Regions from separate parts of the Streptomyces sp. NPDC047081 genome, predicted to be linked through region 1. Evidence: riboswitches for the same ligand, from Rfam matches in the RefSeq annotation. Region 1 holds a riboswitch; the other holds the start of a gene.
The links. Region 1 has a riboswitch for glycine ahead of gcvT (glycine cleavage system aminomethyltransferase GcvT). Riboswitches for the same ligand answer to the same signal wherever they lie in the genome.
Positions count from the first base shown of each region.

Region 2: another riboswitch for glycine. It lies ahead of gcvP (aminomethyl-transferring glycine dehydrogenase); the one in region 1 lies ahead of gcvT (glycine cleavage system aminomethyltransferase GcvT).

Region 1 is NZ_JBEYUY010000025.1:115,496-119,908, reverse strand. It holds gene glyA (serine hydroxymethyltransferase) at 1-1,210, opposite strand, end outside; gene gcvH (glycine cleavage system protein GcvH) at 1,225-1,602, opposite strand; gene gcvT (glycine cleavage system aminomethyltransferase GcvT) at 1,701-2,819, opposite strand; glycine riboswitch at 2,971-3,066, opposite strand; gene ABZ848_RS36335 (AAA family ATPase) at 3,247-3,936, shown strand; gene ABZ848_RS36330 (enhanced serine sensitivity protein SseB) at 3,993-4,413, shown strand, end outside.
Region 2 is NZ_JBEYUY010000005.1:9,097-13,509, reverse strand. It holds gene gcvP (aminomethyl-transferring glycine dehydrogenase) at 1-2,177, opposite strand, end outside; glycine riboswitch at 2,353-2,449, opposite strand; gene ABZ848_RS10795 (PRC-barrel domain-containing protein) at 2,564-2,941, shown strand; gene ABZ848_RS10790 (DNA polymerase IV) at 3,072-4,413, opposite strand, start outside.

The DNA of each region.
Region 1 (4,413 bases):
CCTTCAGCGCCTGGGCGTCGTACGACGGCTTCAGCGTCTCGGCGATCACGTCCGCCACCTCGGCGAAGTCCTCGGCCGTGAAGCCGCGGGTGGCCAGCGCCGGTGTGCCGATCCGGAGCCCCGAGGTGACCATCGGCGGGCGCGGGTCGTTCGGGACGGCGTTGCGGTTGACCGTGATGCCGACCTCGTGGAGACGGTCCTCGGCCTGCTGACCGTCCAGCTCGGACTCGCGCAGGTCGACCAGGATCAGGTGCACGTCCGTACCGCCGGACAGCACGTTCACCCCGGCCGCCCGGGCGTCGTCGGCCGTCAGACGCTCGGCGAGGATGCGCGCACCCTCCACCGTACGCCGCTGGCGCTCCTTGAACTCCTCGCTCGCCGCGACCTTGAAGGAGACCGCCTTCGCCGCGATCACGTGCTCCAGGGGACCGCCCTGGAAGCCCGGGAACACGGACGAGTTCAGCTTCTTCGCGAAGTCCTGCTTGGCGAGGATGATGCCGCCGCGGGGGCCGCCCAGCGTCTTGTGGGTGGTCGAGGTGACGACATCGGCGTACGGCACCGGGTTCGGGTGCAGCCCGGCCGCGACCAGGCCCGCGAAGTGCGCCATGTCGACCCACAGGTACGCCTCGACCTCGTCGGCGATCCGGCGGAACTCCGCGAAGTCCAGCTGCCGCGGGTACGCCGACCACCCGGCGATGATCACCTTCGGCCGGTGCTCCTTGGCGAGCTTCTCCACCTCGGCCATGTCGACAAGCCCCGTCGCCGGGTCGACGTGGTAGGCGACCACGTCGAACTGCTTGCCGGAGAAGTTAAGCCGCATCCCGTGGGTCAGGTGGCCGCCGTGCGCGAGGTCCAGGCCGAGGATGGTGTCCCCGGGCTTGGCCAGCGCGAACAGGGCCGCCTGGTTGGCGGAGGCGCCCGAGTGCGGCTGGACGTTGGCGTACTCGGCGCCGAACAGCTCCTTGACCCTGTCGATGGCGATCTGCTCGGCGACGTCGACGTGCTCGCAGCCGCCGTAGTAGCGGCGGCCCGGGTAGCCCTCCGCGTACTTGTTGGTGAGGACCGAGCCCTGCGCCTCCATCACCGCGACCGGCGCGAAGTTCTCGGAGGCGATCATCTCCAGCGTGGACTGCTGGCGGTGCAGCTCGGCGTCGACCGCGGCGGCGATGTCCGGGTCGAGCTCGTGCAGGGGGGTGTTCAGTGCGGACATGCGTGTACGGCTCCTCAGCCGGCGTTCTGGGCGGTGTACTCGTCGGCGGAGAGCAGGTCGGCGGGCTCCTCGGTGACACGGACCTTGAAGAGCCAGCCGCCCTCGAAGGGGGCCGAGTTGACGAGGGACGGGTCGTTGACGACGTCCTCGTTGATCTCGGTGACCTCACCGGTGACGGGGGAGTACAGGTCGCTGACCGACTTGGTCGACTCCAGCTCGCCACAGGTCTCGCCCGCGGTCACGGCGGAGCCCACCTCGGGAAGCTGGGCGTAGACGACGTCGCCGAGCGCGTTGGCCGCGAACTCGGTGATGCCGACCGTCGAGACGCCGTCCTCGGCGGCCGACAGCCACTCGTGCTCCTTGCTGTAGCGCAGCTGCTGGGGGTTGCTCATGGCCTGAATTCTCCTGTACGCGGGGGAGTGCTGATGAATGGGGGACTGCTGGAAACGCGCGTGAGCAGCGGTGATGTGCCCGGGGGCACGCCCAAGGATTACTTCTGGCGCTTGTAGAACGGCAGCGCCACGACCTCGTACGGCTCGTGACTGCCCCGGATGTCCACGCCGACACCGGCCGTGCCCGGCGCCGAGTGCGCCGCGTCGACGTACGCCATCGCGATCGGCTTGCCCAGCGTCGGGGAGGGCGCGCCGGAGGTGACCTCGCCGATCACCTCGCCGCCGGCGACGACCGGGTACCCGGCGCGCGGCACCCGCCGCCCCTCGGCGACCAGGCCGACCAGGACGCGCGGGGGGTTCTCCTGCGACCGCGCGGCGGCCTGCTGGAGGGCCTCGCGCCCGACGAAGTCACCGTCCTTCTCGAACTTCACCACCCGGCCGAGCCCGGCGTCGAAGGGGGTGAGCTCCGTGCTCAGCTCGTGCCCGTACAGCGGCATGCCCGCCTCCAGGCGCAGGGTGTCCCGGCAGGACAGGCCGCACGGGACCAGACCGGCACCCTCGCCCGCCTTGGTCAGCGCCTGCCACAGCTCGACGGCGTGCTCGGGCTTCACGAACAGCTCGAAGCCGTCCTCGCCGGTGTAGCCGGTGCGGGCGATGAGGGCGGGGACCCCGGCGACCGTGCCGGGCAGACCGGCGTAGTACTTGAGGCCGTCGAGGTCGGCGTCGGTCAGGGACTTCAGGATCCCGGGGGACTCGGGGCCCTGCACGGCGATCAGGGCGTAGGCGTCCCGGTCGTCGCGCACCTCGGCGTCGAAACCGGCGGCACGCTCGACGAGCGCGTCCAGCACGACCTGGGCGTTGGAGGCGTTCGCGACGACCATGTAGTCGGTCTCACCGAGCCGGTAGACGATCAGGTCGTCCAGGATGCCGCCGTCGGCCCGGCAGATCATGGTGTAGCGGGCGCGGCCGACACCGACGGAGGCGATGTTGCCGACGAGGGCGTAATTGAGAAGCTCGGCCGCCTGCGGCCCGGTCACGGTGATCTCGCCCATGTGGGAGAGGTCGAAGAGCCCCGCCCGGGTCCGCACGGCGACGTGCTCGTCGCGCTCGGAGCCGTAGCGCAGCGGCATGTCCCAGCCGGCGAAGTCGGTCATCGTCGCACCCAGCGAGCGATGCAGGGCATCGAGCGCGGTACGACGGATTTCGGTGCTGCTCATCGGACGGATGTCTCCCAAGGCATGACGGCACGGGCGAGGTCGTTCCTCCCCATCTGTCATCGGAACCTGAGAGGTTCGCCATGACCCGATGGGACATGGCTTGCACCTTGGGTGGGACCACCGGAGACGGCGGTCCGCTTTTCAGATGTGCCTCGCCCGCGCGGTAACGGGGCCTGAGAGATTCAAGGGAGGGACTTGCTCCTTCGGCGCCCCGACCAGAGGTCGAGGACTCTCCCGCGCGGATTCGAACGGCCGATATGCAGTTGGCGCGCACATCATTGCACGCATCCGGGGCATACGGCAGGGCCGCATCTGTAACCAGCCTGTGGCAGGACGATCACGAAAACACGAGACACCGCGCATTACCTTCTCTTTACACTCGACGGGGATGGGACTCCGTACCCGGCCCCAGGGGAGGACGATCACGGTGAACAGGACCACCGCCTACGCCACGACCTCGGCTCTCGCGCTGCCCAAGCAGCCCGCGGCCCCGGCCCGCGAGCACTGCGGCGAGCGGCCGGCACCGGTGGTCCGCGACCTCCGCGACCGTTCGGGCCGCAGCCCGCACGCGCTGCTCTTCGGCCCCCGCGACCTGGTCGTCGTCACCGGCCTGCCCGGCAGCGGCAAGTCCACGCTGATGAACCGGGCGGTCAAGGGCATACGCATCGACTCCCAGGACACCCGCGACCGCTGGGACGCCCGGGCCCGCCTCCTGCCGTACGCCGTCTACCGCCCGCTGGTCCGCCTCGCCCACTACGCCGGGCTGTACCGCGCCCTGCGCGGCGGCAGGGGCGTCGTCGTGCACGACTGCGGTACGCAGGCCTGGGTGCGCGACTGGCTGGCCCGCGAGGCCCGCCGCCGCGGCGGCACCCTGCACCTGCTGCTCCTCGACGTCACGGCCGGCGCGGCCCTGGCCGGGCAGCGCGAGCGCGGCCGGGGAGTGTCGAGGTACGCGTTCCTGCGCCACCGGCACGCGGCCGCCCGGCTGATCCGCCAGGTCGAGCGGGGTGACCTGCCGGCCGGCGTGGGCTCGGCGGTGCTGCTCGACCGGGACGCGGCGGACGTGCTGCGCCGGATCGGCTTCACGGGCCGACCGCAGTCCCTTCTTACCCGTTAGTCTTACCCGTTAGCCTTTTGGCCACATCAGTGGTTCACAGCAGGCGGTCGGAACAGATGGACTTCCCAGCGGATCTCCCCGCGGACTTTCCCATGCAGGCGCACCCCCATCCGCACGGCGGCTGGCCCGGCAACGAGCTGGAGGAGGTGCTGTCGGCCTCCCTCGGCATCCCCGCCGCGGGCGGCCGGATCATCGAGGTGCTCGGCCGCAGCTTCGTGTGGATCCCGCTGCCCGGCGGCGGCGGCCCGCACAGCGGCCCGCTGGACCTGCCGACGCTGGAGATCGAGGGCCAGGCGTACGTCCCGGTCTTCAGCTCCGAGGAGCAGTTCCGCCAGGTCGTCGGCGGGCACATGTCGTACACGATCGCCCCGGCCGTCGAGTTCGCCCGCGGGCTGCCCCCGCAGGTCGGCATGGCGATCAATCCCGACGGTGTGGTCGGCGTGCCCCTGCCGCCCGCCGCGGTCGCCGAGCTCTGCC
Region 2 (4,413 bases), on a different contig from region 1:
CCCACCGGGCCGACGCCGGGACCGCCACCGCCGTGCGGGATGCAGAAGGTCTTGTGCAGGTTCAGGTGGGACACGTCACCGCCGAAGTGCCCCGGCTTGGCAAGCCCCACAAGGGCGTTGAGGTTCGCCCCGTCGACGTACACCTGCCCGCCGGCCTCGTGCACCTGCGCGCAGATGTCGGCGACATGCTCCTCGAACACACCATGCGTCGAGGGGTACGTGATCATCAGCACGGCGAGCTCGTCGCGGTACTGCTCGATCTTCGCCCGCAGGTCCTCGACGTCGATCTCGCCGTCCTCGGCGGTCTTCACGACGACGACCTTCATCCCGGCCATCACGGCACTCGCGGCGTTCGTACCGTGCGCGGACGACGGAATCAGACACACGGTCCGCTGCTCGTCCCCGTTGGCCCGGTGGTATCCGCGTACGGCGAGCAGCCCGGCGAACTCGCCCTGCGACCCGGCGTTGGGCTGCAGGGACACCTTGTCGTACCCGGTGACCTCGGCGAGCCGCTCCTCCAGCTCACGGATGAGCGTCAGATAGCCCTGCGCCTGCTCGGCGGGCGCGAAGGGGTGCAGCTGCCCGAACTCGGGCCAGGTGACCGGCTCCATCTCGGTGGTCGCGTTGAGCTTCATGGTGCAGGAGCCCAGCGGGATCATGCCGCGGTCGAGCGCGTAGTCACGGTCGGCGAGCCGGCGCAGGTAGCGCAGCATCGCTGTCTCGGAGCGGTACTGGTGGAAGACGGGGTGGGTGAGGTATTCGTCATCGCGCAGCAGCCCCTCGGGAATCGCCTCCCCGACGGCAGCGTCCAGCGCCTCGATGTCCCCCTCGACCCCGAACGCGCCCCACACGGCAGCGAGTTGGGCCCGCCGCGTCGTCTCGTCGCACGCGATCGACACATGGTCGGCGTCGACGAGGTACAGGTTGACCCCGTTCTCCCGAGCGGCGGCGGCGACCTCGGCGGCCCGCCCGGCGACGCGCACGGTCAAGGTGTCGAAGTAGGAGCCATGCACGACCTCGACCCCACCCGCCGCGAGCCCGGCGGCGAGGATGGTGGCGTACCGATGGGTCCGCCCGGCGATGCTCTTCAGCCCCTCCGGCCCGTGGTACACGGCGTACATGCCGGCCATCACGGCGAGCAGCACCTGCGCGGTACAGATGTTGCTGGTGGCCTTCTCCCGCCGGATGTGCTGCTCACGCGTCTGCAACGCCAGCCGGTACGCCTTGTGCCCGTCCGCGTCGACGGACACACCCACGAGCCGCCCGGGCAGGCTGCGCGCGAACTTCTCGTGTACGGCCATGAAGCCGGCGTGCGGCCCGCCGAAGCCCATCGGCACACCGAACCGCTGCGTCGTACCGACCGCGATGTCCGCCCCGAGCTCCCCGGGCGACTTCAGCAGCGTCAGCGCGAGCAGATCAGCGGCGACGGTGACGAGCGCGCCGAGCTCGTGCGCCTGGTCGATCAGCGGCTTGATATCGCGTACGACACCCGATGCGCCGGGGTACTGGACGAGCACGCCGTTGATCTCACGGGAGGCGATCTCGGCCGGAATGCCGTCACTCAGGTCGGCGACCACGACCTCCACACCGGTGGGCTCGGCCCGCGTCTCGATCACGGCGACGGTCTGCGGAAGCACGTCCGCGTCGACGAGGAAGAGGCCCTTCTTGTTCTTCCCCATGCGCCGGGACAGAGCCATGGCCTCGGCGGCGGCCGTGCCCTCGTCCAGCAGCGAGGCACCGGAGGTGGGCAGCCCGGTGAGGTCGGCGACCATGGTCTGGAAGTTGAGGAGGGCTTCGAGCCGCCCCTGGGAGATCTCCGGCTGGTACGGCGTGTAGGCCGTGTACCAGGCCGGGTTCTCCATGACGTTCCGCAGGATGACGGGCGGGGTGAAGGTCCCGTAGTACCCGAGCCCGATCATCGAGTCGAGCACCTGGTTCCGGTCGGCCAGCGACCGCAGCTCGGCCAGCACCTCGGCCTCGGTACGCGCCCCGGGAAGTTCGAGAGCGTCCGCGTTCTTGATCACATCCGGCACAGCGGCGGCGGTGAGCTCGTCCAGGGAGCCGTACCCGACCTGGGCGAGCATCTTGGCCCGCGCCTCGTGATCGGGACCGATATGACGCTGCTCGAACGGAATTCCCTGTTCGAGCTCGGCGAGCGGAATGCGGTGGGCGGTCATTGCGGAGGCCTCCTGGTCTGACGCGACCTTCGAGGGGCACCCCGGCGCGGGTACCCCGACGGCCTCCCCCTCTGTCATCTCAACCTGAGAGCTTCACCGGGTCGCCAAGAGCCCCCGGTTTTCACCGTCGGTGAGAGCGGAAGCCGTCGACACCCGCCCTGCTTTCCAGAGTGACCTCGTCCGTGCGGTACGTGTGCCTGAGAGATTCCGGGGAGGATTTGCTCCTTCGGCGCTTCCGGACGATCTCCGGAAGACTCTCCCGCACGGGGTCAGCAGCCGCAGCCAGCCTACCAAGCGAGCACCTCCCCCGGGCGTTCGAGTGGCCGCCTTCACCAATGTGCTCTTTTGTAGTGCTTACGAATGAGTTGCGACCAAGTGGAGGGCCCGTGCAGACCGACATCGATCCGCGCAACCTGATCGGCCGCAAGGCGTTCGACCGCAATGGCACGAAGATCGGCACCATCGACGAGGTCTACCTCGACGACGCGACCGGCGTGCCGGAGTGGGCGGCCATACGCACCGGCCTCTTCTCCCGGGACGCCTTCGTCCCCCTGGAGCCCAGCGAACTGGTCGAAGGCACACTCCACATCCCCTTCGACCGCTCCCTGATCAAGGACGCCCCCGACTTCGGCGTAGGCCGCCACCTCTCCCCCGACCAGGAACTCCAGCTCTACCACCACTACGGCCTGGACGTAGCTCCCCCACCCCCGTTCCCGGACCGAGATTTCGGCAACTTGGCAGGCACGGAGGACGCCGACGCGTAAGCCCACCCAACAGCGGCGCTGAACGCTGGCACAGCCTGCGGGCAGTCGTGCCGCTGGGGCGGCACGGGTGGGCGCAGGCGTCACCCCGCCAGCGCGGGCAAGCGAAACCCCCGCCCAGCCCCGGCACCGCTCAGGCACGAACCCCGTCCACAGCAGCCCCCGGTCTCCCGGCCGCCGGCACCAAGGGCAACGGCTCAGCCGGCTCCAATTCCGCGTCGTCGACCCGAAACGTCCGCACCCGCCCCACCTCCGACTGCGGCGTCTCGAACCGCACGGTCACCCGCCCGAGCCCACTCCCCTGCACCCACCCATGCCCGAACTCCGCATGCCGCACATCATGCCCAGCAGCCCACCGCCGCTCACCACCCCCCACCTGCACCTCCGCCGCCCCGGCTCCCCCTTCCTCCGAGGAATGCTCCGCTTCAGCCGCCTCCTCGGCCTCCCCCACCCCCGCGGCCTGCGCGAACAAGTCCTCCTGTGTGTAATCCGCAAGCCCGCTCACCCCGACCCCCAGCAACCGCACACCCCCCGTCGTGTCCACGGACTCCAGCAACCGAGCCGCAGCCTCCCGCACCACAGCCGGATCATCCGTGGGCCCCCGCAAGGTCTCGGACCGCGTCAGCGTCGAGAAGTCGTACCGCCGAACCTTCAGCACGATCGTCCGCCCCGACAGCCCGGCCCCCCGCAGCCGCCGCACACACCGGTCCGCCAGCCGCTGCACCTCCATCCCCACCCTCAGCCGGTCATGGATGTCCACGTCGTACGTGTCCTCGACCGACACCGACTTGGCCTCCCGCTCGGCCACCACGGGCCGGTCGTCCCGCGCCAGCGCCATCGCGTACAGCGCATGCCCGTGCGCCTTCCCCAGCAGCCGTACGAGCTCGTCCTCCCCCGCCTCGGCCAGCTCGTCGACCGTGGTGATCCCGGCCCGCCGCAGATGGTCCCCCGTCGCCGGCCCCACCCCCGGCAGGATCCGCACCGGCATCGGTCCCAGCATGGCCCGCTCGGTCCCCGGCTCGATCAGCACCAGCCCGTCCGGCTTCGCCTCCTCGGACGCGATCTTCGCGAGCATCTTGGACGCGGCGAGCCCCACGGACCCGGTGAGCCCCGTACCCGCCCGTATGTCGGCCCGCAGCTTCTCTCCCACCAGCCGCGCCGACGCCTCGTCCCAGGCCGCCTCCCCGGCCTCCAGATCCACGAACGCCTCGTCCAGGCTGAGCGGCTCCACCAGCGGCGACAACGCGTGGAGCAGCCCCATCACCTGCTCGCTGATCGCCCGGTAGAACCCGAAGCGCGGCACGAGATACGCGGCGTTAGGCGCCAGCCGCCGCGCCTGGGCCATCGGCATCGCGGACCGCACCCCGAAAACCCGTGCCTCGTACGAGGCCGTGGCCACCACCCCACGCGGCCCCAGCCCGCCCACGATGACGGCCTTCCCGCGCAGACTCGGCTTGGACGCCTGCTCCGCCGAG